Regions from separate parts of the Alteromonas sp. M12 genome, predicted to be linked through region 2. Evidence: riboswitches for the same ligand, from Rfam matches in the RefSeq annotation. Region 2 holds a riboswitch; the other holds the start of a gene.
The links. A riboswitch is a leader RNA that binds a small molecule or an ion and turns the genes downstream of it on or off. The one in region 2 is predicted to bind cobalamin.
Positions count from the first base shown of each region.

Region 1: linked by a shared signal. The riboswitch ahead of VUI23_RS18090 (ABC transporter ATP-binding protein) and the one ahead of VUI23_RS03665 (TonB-dependent receptor) in region 2 are both predicted to bind cobalamin.

Region 1 covers NZ_CP144164.1:4,215,103-4,221,146, reverse strand. The annotation lists gene VUI23_RS18115 (methyltransferase) at 1-579, opposite strand, end outside; gene VUI23_RS18110 (alpha-ketoglutarate-dependent dioxygenase AlkB) at 604-1,224, shown strand; gene VUI23_RS18105 (BolA/IbaG family iron-sulfur metabolism protein) at 1,365-1,688, shown strand; gene VUI23_RS18100 (cobalamin-binding protein) at 1,756-2,664, opposite strand; gene VUI23_RS18095 (iron ABC transporter permease) at 2,667-3,695, opposite strand; gene VUI23_RS18090 (ABC transporter ATP-binding protein) at 3,688-4,506, opposite strand; cobalamin riboswitch at 4,654-4,807, opposite strand; gene VUI23_RS18085 (TRAP transporter small permease subunit) at 4,921-5,460, shown strand; gene VUI23_RS18080 (TRAP transporter large permease subunit) at 5,460-6,044, shown strand, end outside.
Region 2 covers NZ_CP144164.1:869,199-875,242, forward strand. The annotation lists gene VUI23_RS03665 (TonB-dependent receptor) at 1-1,768, opposite strand, end outside; cobalamin riboswitch at 1,838-2,067, opposite strand; gene VUI23_RS03670 (serine/threonine protein kinase) at 2,109-3,092, opposite strand; gene ccoG (cytochrome c oxidase accessory protein CcoG) at 3,089-4,519, opposite strand; gene rutR (HTH-type transcriptional regulator RutR) at 4,666-5,343, opposite strand; gene VUI23_RS03685 (malonic semialdehyde reductase) at 5,679-6,044, shown strand, end outside.

The DNA.
Region 1 (6,044 bases), 1.7 Mb from region 2:
ATAGGGTGACGGCTTTTGCTCTAATCCAAGATTAGGTTCACAAAAGACTAAGCGAGCCTTTTTCTTCGCTAAGGATGTATGAGTTTTTCCGAGGTACTTTTCAAACAGTGATAAGGTCGATTTTTGTATCATCTTAGCTTTAGCTGCAGCCACTATTTTAGTTTTTGCTGAAACCACGCTTTGTAACTGAATTAACTGATGTTCTAGCAGCGCTAGCGTTTTGGGTATTTTGATGATTACCCAGTCTGGCTGTTGCGGCATTTGCGCTAAACTATCAATATAGGTGATCTGGGTATTGTCTAAGTTATTTAGACTAATATTTTGTTTACATGCCATCTGGGAAACTAGAGAATCACTCACATGGTGAATGTTGGCGTCGTGCAACCAGCAGCTTAGCGCGCCAAAATCATCATTCAGGATAACAATATTGGTTTGATCGATATTGTCTTGGTTTTGTTGAATATGATCGAGGATCAATTCGTCTGCGGCATCCCATGCTTGCCAACTAGGGTGAGTAAATCGCTTTGGATAGCGGTATAATTGCAGGGACTTTCCTAAAAAGTTAAAGCTAGTGTTCATTTCAGCAGGATTCACGTGAGTTATATGCAACAGGATTTATTTTCATCCCACCAAGCAGGCCTTACTCAAATGCCGATGAAAGATGCAGATGTGCATTATCAGGCAGATTTTTTGGAGCAGGACACTGCCACTGAATTGTATCAGAAATTACAGACTAAATTAGCTTGGCAACAAGATTCAATTCAAATCTATGGACGAACGGTGGCGATTCCGCGTTTACAGGCATGGTACGGAGATCAAGAGGCTACTTATCAGTATTCAGGTTTGAGTATGCAACCTAATCCTTGGGTCAGCGAATTGCAACAGCTTAAAAAGACTTTAGAGCAAGTTTGTGAAACCCATTTCAATTCTGTTTTGGCAAATTGGTATCGCAACGGGCAAGACAGCATGGGTTGGCATGCCGATAACGAAATAGAACTAGGTAGACAACCGATTATTGCCTCATTAACTTTAGGTCAAACTCGTGATTTCGATTTTAAACATATGCAAAGCGGTCAGAAAGTGAGATTTCCACTGCACAATGGCAGTTTGTTAATAATGGCTGGAAATACCCAACAATTTTGGCAACATAGCCTTCCTAAACGCAGTCAATTAATGGCAGGACGCATAAATCTGACATTTCGCAAGATATTTCAACAAATTTAGTCGTTATAAGAATAGCCGAGTCATCGACCGGAAATTATATCTATCAGACTCAATCACTTAGTCGAAAACATGAAAAAATAGTTTTTTAATTTTTCCCGAACAGGCTAAATTTATAGTTAGAGACACAGAGGGACCACATCATGAATATCCAAAATAATATTGAAAAGAAGTTGCTGTCGCATTTCAATCCAGCACATTTGGAGGTTATCAACGAAAGCTTTATGCACAATGTACCTAATGGCGCTGAAACCCACTTTAAAGTGGTTTTGGTCACGCCTGAATTTGCTGGTAAGCGTTTAATTAATCGCCACAGAGCGGTAAACGCAGTCCTCAAAGAAGAGCTTGCGGAGCAAATACACGCTTTGGCGTTACATACTTACACTGGTGAAGAGTGGCAGAGTTTGTACGGTAACTCCCCAGATTCACCTAATTGTTTAGGCGGCTCGAAACAAGCGGCATCTTAATCTGAGATAACTTAAGGAGTGTCTCTTAATTATAGGAGCGCTCCATTTTCTAAAATTATGGATTACTTCAGCTTTGCTGCTGTTGATAGTATCTCCTAGCCAGTTGAATCTGCTCACAGATAACCTGAACTTCATCCAATACTCGTGTCGTCATTCGGTATAGCCTGTCTGCATCAGGGCGAAATACAAAATCGTTTTTTACCGCCGGCAAAAAATCGAATTTCTGCCAATCATAAAGTCTACTTGCTAATTGTTTATTTGCTTTAGGTTGAATAATAACCTGCGGCATTTTACTAATTACTTGCTCTAGCGACACGGAAGGGTAGTCATTCGATAAATCAGCAAAGATGTTTTGTGCGCCGCAAATATTTAAGTGTTGCTGTGGCCATGCATTTCCCGCAATGGTTTGTAGTGGCGCTGACCATATTTCGAAAAAGACTGAAATTGGAATTTGATTGGCATATTGCTCGCGCAATTTTTTCAAGCCCATTACATAGGTGTCGGCTCGCAACCGGGCTACCGTTTGTCTACCCGTCACTTCGCCAAACATGAGGAGTTCTTTAGCGACATCTTCTAATTGTTTGGGGTCAGAATAAATAACGGGAATCCCAAACTGTTCTAGTCTGGCTAAATCTTCCAGTGGGTTTCCACTTCTCCAAGCAATCACGATATCGGCTTTCAACTTCAATATTTTTTCGATTTGCAAACGACTATGATCTCCCACTCTGGGCAGTGTTTTAGCTTGCTCTGGATAGTCGGCATATGAACCAGTAGCTATTATTTGCTTGCCAGCACCTATGTCAAATAGCAGCTCTACAATATGTGGTGCCAAGGCTATTATTTTTAAATTTTGTTTATCCGTTTGTAATGACTGCTCAGTACCTTGCGACGCTAAACAAATCGAAGTAGAGAGTAGGGCGCAGGCTAAGGCAAAGAGCCCATAAATAAACCTGACTTTGATGATTTGAAAAGACAACTTTAACGTCCTCGGTTTTTTTGTAGGGCAAATAAGAAAAATAGGCTGCCAATTGCGGAGGTGATAATCCCAATGGGGATTTCTTGGTTGTCGACTATCACTCTGGCGACAACATCGACCCAAATTAAAAAACTACCGCCAACTAGTACACAGCCAATTATTAAATTTCGGCTAGTTACCCCAAACCAACCTCGGACAATATGCGGGATCATTAATCCAACAAAACCAATTCCGCCGCAATAGGCCACTATGCATGAGGTGAGTGCTGCGCAAATGACTAAAACCATTAGACGCAATGAGTCTACTTTAATTCCTAATGTTTGCGCATTTTCATCACCTAACAACATTGCGTCTATGTGACGACCGAAAAGCCACAATAAAACAACACTAATAGTGACGATGGGGAGCATAATCCACACGAACCACATTTGTGCATTGGCTAAACTTCCGAGTAACCAAAAAATGACTTTATTGGCAGCAAAGGGCTCAGCCATGAATAATAAAAAATGACTTAAAGCGCTTAGCATAAACGAAACGGCCACACCGGCTAAGAGTAGATGCTCGGTGCGATTTCCAAATAATTTACGGGATAGTATCTGAACAATAGTGACAGCTAGAAAAGCCCCTAAAAAGGCAGCTAAAGGCAATGCATAAGTAAAGGGGATTTGCGCTAGAAAAGCAAAAGTTGAAGAGTATGAAGCTAAGCTACCATTGAATAGTAGGGTTGCAATACTTGCTCCTAACCCCGCTCCTGAAACCACTCCGAATAAATAGGGATCCGCCAATGGATTGCGATAGACATTTTGTAATGTTGCCCCGGCGACAGCTAAACCTGCTCCAACTAAAAAACCAACAAGCACGCGAGGTAGTCGAACTTGCCAAAATATAACGTCATCAACCTTAGCTGGGCAATTATTTAGCACACATTGAAATACGGTGAGCACATCAAGGTCTGCTGCGCCAAAAAACAATCCACAGAAAATACTCAGTAAGCTGAGGCTGGTAAGAATCCCCCATTTACTCTTAGACATCGACTGAGCCTCTATTCTTCTCATAATCGTCAAAATCAATATCAGGAGGATAAAACTCGATTCTTATTTTATTCGCACCTGGCTTTTCAATAATTTGACAGGGGGTTTTGAAAACCTGCTGCAATCGCTGTTGGGTCAACACATCTTTAGGATAGCCAAAGGCTAATAACTGACCTTGAGCTAAAAGCGCGATTTTGTCACAGTAATCGGCCGCGTGATTTAAGTCATGCAGGCTCATGACTATAGTGACTTTGTTTTGTTTCGCTATTTTGCGCAATAAGGATAATATTTGATGTTCATAATACACATCTAAGTGGTTTATCGGCTCATCTAACACAAACAGTCCCGCACCTTGAACTAACGCTCTGGCAATTTGCCCTCGCTGTTGTTCTCCCCCCGACAACGAACTAAATAGTTGATGACTTTTTTCCCTTAAACCAACCTGTGCGATTGCTTCAGTAACTCTTGCTTTTTGTTCTGAAGATACCTTGGAAAATATAGATTGATGAGGAAGTAAGCCCATACTAACTATTTGTTCAAGGTTTAGGTTGAAAACACTAGCATTGAATTGATTCACTACTGCTATTTGTTTAGCTCGGGTAATTGCGGAAAGGTTTTCGAGCGCTTTTGAGTGCCAAAATACCTGTTGCTCAGAAGGATATTGACCAGAAATTAATTTTAGTAATGTGGTTTTACCCGCACCGTTTGGCCCTACCACAGCAATTAGCGCTCCCTCTTCTACCTGAAACCCAATATCAGATAATATTTGCGTATCAGCAATATAGTAATTGAGCTTATTTAGTTTGAGCATTGGTGTGACAGTCTTTCCCATTTTGTTTTATCGAAGGGATGTTAAGCGATGTAGCAACCTATTCGATGTTTAAAATTATTGGTATTTAGGGAAATCGCAACGAAATGATTATGCAAGTCGATCGTGTATTCCCGCACGCTAGAAAAAAGGTATAAGTAAAGATTAGGCTGGTATCTGACTCTCAATCGGCAAGAATGCCAATTAATTACAGTTGCGGGTACAGTTTTGGATTTACACCAAATTCCCATTTTGTTTTCACTGGGGCGCAGGAAATAAAACTACCCTGTGCGTAACTTGGAGTGAAAAACCGAATCTATTATATAGCCAAAATATAGCAATCTTTGTCCTTGTGCCCTAGCGTTATTTGCTAAAAAAACGTTTAATATCGTACAAATAGAATAATAAGACAGGTATATGGGAATGTTTAACGCCGCTTCGCTATCGCGGACCATTGACGTTATTAACGATAATATATGCAAATTAGTTAGCTGGTTTACTTTGTTTATGGCGTTAATCACATTGCTTATCGTGATATTAAGGTATGGCTTCGATATTGGCTGGATTGCGATGCAAGAATCTGTAATGTATTTGCACGCTTGTGTGTTTTTGTTAGGTAGTGCCCATACGTTGCGGGTTAATGAGCACGTCAGAGTCGACATATTTTACAGTCGATTCGATACTGTTAAAAAAGCTAAAATAGATACTTTTGGTACATTATTTTTTATGTTGCCGGTTAACTTATTTATTTTTATTATTTGTTGGGATTACGTGGCATCTTCTTGGAATATTATGGAAGACTCACAAGCAGCTGGTGGCTTACCAGCGGTGTTTCTGCTCAAAACCTTCATACTTTTATTTGCCGCGCTCATGGTTTTGCAGGGAATTTCAGAATTAATTCGCAATATCAGCGTTTGTTTAAATCACCCTAAAAACGTGATTACTGAGGATAAATAATGGAATACCTCTCTCTGATCATGTTCTTAGTTGTTTGTTGCACGTTATTACTGGGTTATCCAGTGGCATATACGTTAGCTGGAACCGCTTTAATTTTTGCGGGTGTGGGTGCATTATTTGGTGTTTTTGATACCGCTTATTTACAAGCTGTACCTAGCCGACTTTATGGCATAGTGACAAATCAAACTTTAATCGCCGTGCCCCTGTTTGTTTTTATGGGGATCATGTTAGAAAAATCCAAAGTCGCTGAGAATTTATTAATTGCCATGGGTCAAGTATTTGGACGGTTGAACTCCGGTTTGGCAATTTCAGTGGTGTTGGTTGGTATGTTACTGGCCGCGAGCACCGGTATTGTAGGCGCAACAGTGGTCACTATGGGCCTGTTGTCACTACCGACAATGTTGAAACAAGGATATTCACCTTCATTTGCCACCGGAGCAATTTGTGCCACAGGCACATTAGGGCAGATTATACCGCCTTCCATCGCGCTGGTTTTGTTAGGTGATGTGTTATCTAGTGCGTTTCAACAGGCACAGCTTAATATGGGGATATTTTCACCTGAGTCTGTATCGGTAGGGGATTTG
Region 2 (6,044 bases):
CTTTGATGCTGACTGATTCAACTATTTGCCAACGGGCAGTTAGGTTCGTAAGTTGATAGTCATCTATTTCCACGCCACCAATATCTACCGCATTTCTGACACTTCTATAGGTCAATTCAGCACTGAGTTTGTCATCTAACCAAGCTTGTCTAATACCTAGGTTGAATTTATTTTTAGGCCTTCTCAAACGAACTTCACCGTCACTGTCTTGTGCATCATTGTAGGTATAATTAGCCCAGACTTTTAATCCGTTAGCGAATACTTGTTCAACGCTTGTTTCAACCCCTTTAGATTCACTTTCACCGAAAGACTGCAAATATCCTTGGTAAGCAGCTAAATCAAATACGATTTCGTTTTCGATGGATTGTTTGAAAAATACCATTTCAGCGCTCAATCCATTATGAGTATCGATGACGAAACCCAGATCCAAACCTTCACTATTTTCTTCGGCCAATTGCAAGCCTGCAGCTTCACCGTATGCATAAGGGCCATCGTTATAACTTTGCTCATACAAACTTGGCGCCCGGAAGCCGGTTCCGTATGTCGTTTTAAATTTTACATCCGCAAAATCAAATGAAACTACTTTGACTGCACCTAAGCGGACGCTATTGTGTTTACCGAAGGTGTCATTGTCGTCGTATCTGTAGCCTAGATTAAACGCCAATTGATTTGAAAACTGACCTAACCACTCAACAAATAGACTTTTCTGACTTCTGTCTAAATCACTGCTTTCGATTTCTTGGGTTTCTTTTTCAAGACCAAATACAAGATCGTGCTGTTTCCAGTTTACACTTCCAATGTATTCAAACTTATCGATAGTGCCTGAATTGGTAAATCCATACTCACCATTATTGATAAAATCTCTTTCAACATCCGTTTTGTTGTAAGCCACTTGGTGTTGACTATGACTGTCTTGATAACTCAAAGCGCCGCGGAAAGTTTGCTGATCCGCTTCCGTTGTGCACTGATTAATTTGTGCAAAGGTGGTGTTGTCGTAACAGCCGTCGTATTGATTTTCTGCATCAACATTACGAAATACCAAAGAAGCTGCAATTTTATCAGTTAATTCCAGTTGGCCTTTAAAGTGAACAGTTTGGTTATCGTAACCATCTTTTTCACCGCTTTCATCGCTAACTTGCGCGTTAAAACCGTCACTTTTAACTTTCGATGCTGACAACGAAAATGAACCGCTGTTGTTGCCGCCAGCAACATTAGCGTTTAATACTTGTGTATCAAAAGACCCTGCTGCAAGTGTACCACTGGCTTCAAAACCTTTGGTTAGTTGCTTGCTGTACATACTTATAACGCCGCCGGCATCTGCGCCGTAGGAAAGACCTTGGGTGCCTCGCAATATTTCTATTCGCGACAACTGATCAATCAGAACATCATCAAAAATCGGCGCAACTTGAGGAGATGAAGTGTCACTGAGTTCCACGCCATCAATATATAGTTTGGTTCTGAACCCTTCTTCACCACGAATTCTAACCACAGTACTTTTACCCAAACCGCCAGAATTAGACACGCCGACACTTGGCGTTTGACGTAAAATTTCAGTTACATTGAGAGCTGTTTGCATTTCAATATCGCTCTCATCTAATACTGAAACACTGGTGGCTAGTCGATTGGTTGGCAATTGAATACGGCTAGACACAACGGTCATCTTTTCAATGTCTTGTTGATTTTGCTGTTTTTGTGTTTGCGCATAGAGAGAGGGAGATGCCAGTGCCAAGCTAACGCTTAACGCTAAAAGAGTCGTTTTATTTTGCATGTTGTTTAGCCTTGTTAAGTACTCCGCCCGAGTACTATGTCATATGAATTACAGTTTGGAGTTTTGACTACAAACCTATACTTCTCAGGCCGGTATCCGGGCTCACAAGTGTCCTAATAAAGACTCGATTAATAACCTTCCCATTTTTTCAAACAGTGGTAACTTATTAATCAAAAATACCCTTGAGTATCACTTGCTTACCGTTGCGGGGGCAGCGTCAGCATTAATCAGATTGGTATCTGATTGCACTGTCTTCCCGTTTAACCACCAGTGGTGGCACCTAAGAGGTGTGCATTATATCTATCTGTTCTTAAAAAAATAGGATTTTATAATTTTGTAATTAAAATAAGGTCAAGCTTGGCTCTTGGAGTGCGGAATATTGCTCTTTTAACGCTAATATTTGTTGTTCCCAATATTTGGCGTCGGCAAACCAAGGGAACGCTTGCGGGAAGGCAGGATCTTGCCAACGGCGGGATAACCAAGCCATATAATGGACCATGCGCATTGCCCGCAATGGTTCAATTAAACTGAGTTGGCTGCTGTCAAATTGTGAAAATTCTTCATAGGCTTCTACCAATGTGTCCATTTGGATTCGTTGTTGGTAGGTATCACCAGACAACATCATCCAAAGATCCTGAATTGCAGGTCCCATTCTACAATCATCTAAGTCGACAAAGGTTGGGCCATCTCGCCATAGAATATTGCCAGGATGACAGTCGCCGTGCAGACGAATGGATGAATTCGGTTTATACAAGCTTGCCGCTAATTCAGTAACTTGTTCTAAAATCGTAAAAAAAGCCGTATGCAAACTGCTGGGGATAAGTTCGGTTTTATGCAAGGTTGCGTTTGCATCAAGCAAATGCTCTTGAATACTAAAAGTAGGGCGGAAACTAAACGGCTGGCCTTTAGATACTTGATGGATGCGACCGATAAACCGTCCCATCCATTCAAGCTGATCTAGATTATCGACTTCAAATTGTCTGCCACCAACCGATGGGAAGATGGCAAAGTAAAAACCCTGATAACTATGTAATGATTCATTATTGGTGCGTAAAGGTGCAACCACAGGAATTTCATGATCATGCAGTTCTTGTGCGAAGTCATGTTCCTCCTGAATTTGCTCGCGACTCCAGCGCTGTGGTCGGTAAAACTTAGCCACATATCGACGCTTATCATCGCAAATAAATTGATAAACCCTGTTTTCATAACTGTTCAGTGCCAACAAGCCCGAATCTACTAGGTATCCTCGGGATTCAATGGCATCCAGTATTGTATCAGGACCAAGTTGCGCAAAATCAAAGGTAGTCGCAATTGAGTCACTCATCGATATATGAACTTACTAGTTTCACTCATTTGAACAGGATCGTCACTGTCTGTTGAGGTCACCTTAAACTGAAATTCAGTCACGGTTTCATTTAACGCATAGGGATCGATTGCGATGCTAATAGGTAAGTTCAACACTTCCCCGCCAGCAACAGTCACCTGAGTTGGACCGATATATTTATTGCCTTCTAAGCCAACCACATCAATTTTATAGGTGTGCTCAGCTTGGGATTTATTCAGTACTTTTAAGGTATAAACATTTTCAATTAGACCATCATTTGTTTCTCTGAATAACGAATTTCGGTCTCTGATAATGTCTACTTCTAGTGGTACCCGTGCAATAATTTCATAGGCCAAAAGAGAGGTCATGATAAACAGTACTATGGCATAACCAATCAATTTGGGACGGAATATCTTAGTTTTACCGCCGGCCAATTCATGTTCTGACGTAAAGCTAATGAGTCCTTTGGGATAATTCATTTTTTCCATTACCCCATTACACGCGTCTACACAGGCACCGCAGTTAATACATTCGTATTGCAAACCATTGCGGATATCTATACCTGTTGGGCACACTTGAACACACAAGTTGCAATCGATACAGTCACCAATGCCTTTTTGTTTAATCTCTTCGTGACTGGTTTTTCTGGAACGAGGTCCTCGTTTTTCGCCTCGAGTTGGATTATACGCAACGGTAAAGGTATCTTTATCAAACATTGCTGATTGAAATCTGGCGTAGGGGCATATGTGAGTACACATAATTTCACGCATCCAGCCAGCATTACCGTATGTGCAAACCGTAAAGAAAATGACTGAAAAGCCCGCCCAAAAACTAACGTCAAAGGTAAAGAAATCAATAAATAACTGGTTAATCGGCGTGAAATAACCGACAAAGGTCAATGCTGTTAACAAGGCCACCGACACCCAAGCGAAGTGTTTCAGCGCCTTTCGCCAGAATTTGTCGAAATCCATTTCACGCTGGTCTAATTTAATCCGCTTGTTTCTAGCACCTTCTATTTTTTCTTCAAACCAAATATAAATGAAAGTCCAAGTGGTTTGTGGACACATAAAGCCACACCAAACTCGTCCGGCAAAGGTGGTTACAAAGAATAATGCGAAGGCACCAATAATAAGGATCCAAGCCAATAAGGTTAAATCTTGAGGCCAAAGAGTCAGACCAAATATATTAAAGCGCTGAGCTCCAATATCAAATAGTACCGCTTGATGTGAGTTAAATTGAATCCACGGGATGAGCGCAAAAATGCCAAGAAATATTAAGCCAAAAAAACGTCGAAAGGTTTCTAGTGTGCCTTCAACAGCGCGGACATATATTCGACTTCGTGGGGTGTACGCGTTTTCGTGTTGACTGGCTTCTGGTTGGTGAACTTTTACAGCGGATATATCTTTGATTGGAATGCGTTCACTCATTCATCTTTCCTTTACGGGACTGCTAGAAACTCCGGCGAATTCGAAATTTCTATAGGTTAGTAATTAATCCCCCTATTATCGCACAGACTGCTCGCTAGTTGTTAATCTGGATCAATGAATTAACTGGTTTTTTTATCGATTCAACCCTATTTAGGTCGCACCCCGTTAAGAACAATAGACTGAATGTTATTTAAGGTCGACGCAAAAAATTCCGGGTCATCTAAATTTTGACCGGTTACAGCCTCCACTTGCACACGGAAATCAGCATAGTGTTGGGTTGTTGCCCAAATACTGAAAATTAAATGATAGGGATCGATTGGCGCCAGTTTACCGGCTTCAATCCAACCTGAAATAACTTGAACTTTGGCTTCAACAATTGCCCTCAGTGGTGATTCGAGTTGATTGAACAAAAGCGGAGCACCTTGCACTACTTCCATACAAAATAAACGAGATTCCTTGGGGTTGTCGCGAGATAAAGCTAATTTTACTTCGATATAATTCGAAATGGCTTCGATGGGATCTTGCTCTGAATTAAACCCCTGTAGTGGCATTAACCAAACGTCTAATAATTGCTGAATTACCTCTACATAAAGCTGTTCTTTACTAGCAAAATAGTAGAGTAAGTTTGTTTTCGATACTTTGGCTAAGTCTGCGATCTGTTCAACACTTGTGCCGTGCACACCATTACTCGAAAACAAGTCGAGGGCCGCTTGCATTATCACTTTTCGTTTATTGCGTTTTGCTTCAGTACGCTTACTTTGCGTTTTGGGGCTTGAGACACGTTTCGACTTTTTTTGTGTTTTTTTCACTAATGTTGAACTCATATGTCTACTTATATCCCATTTTAGTTTATTCCCTGTCCTTTATGTTTTAACCAAGATTGAGAAATTAAGCAATCCCAAGAGTTTGTAATTTTTAATAATTAGCCTAATTGGAGTTCTTATGTTTAGCTCTTTGTGCAGCTTCTAAACTGCAAGCTGGTGGAATGATAGATGCCAAATGACAGTTTTTTTGTTTATGGCTAACATAGGTGTAGAGTATAAAACTGACGAGTTTAGTCAGCGTTTATTTTAACCCCTCAATCACCATTTGAATGGATGTTAAATAGAAGCTTAATGTGAAGTGCCTTTAACCCAACCCATTTTTGGAATTTAAAAACATGACAACCCAATTAGATGACACCGCGTTAGCGCAATTATTTACTCATGCCCATACTCACACTGCTTGGCAAGACCAAAACATACCTGAAGAATTATTGTTGCAGTTATATGACCTAGTTAAGTTGGGCCCAACCTCGGCAAATTGTAGTCCTGCTCGTTTTGTATTTATTCGCTCTGATGAGGCAAGAGAAAAACTAAAACCTGCTTTATCTAAGGGCAATGTGGAACAAACCATGAGCGCTCCGTGTACCGTAATTGTTGCTTACGATAGTGAGTTTTACGAACAGTTACCTATGTTGTTTCCTTATGCTGATGCTCGCAGTTGGTTTACATCCAGCCCTGATGCGGCCTATGAAACCGCTATG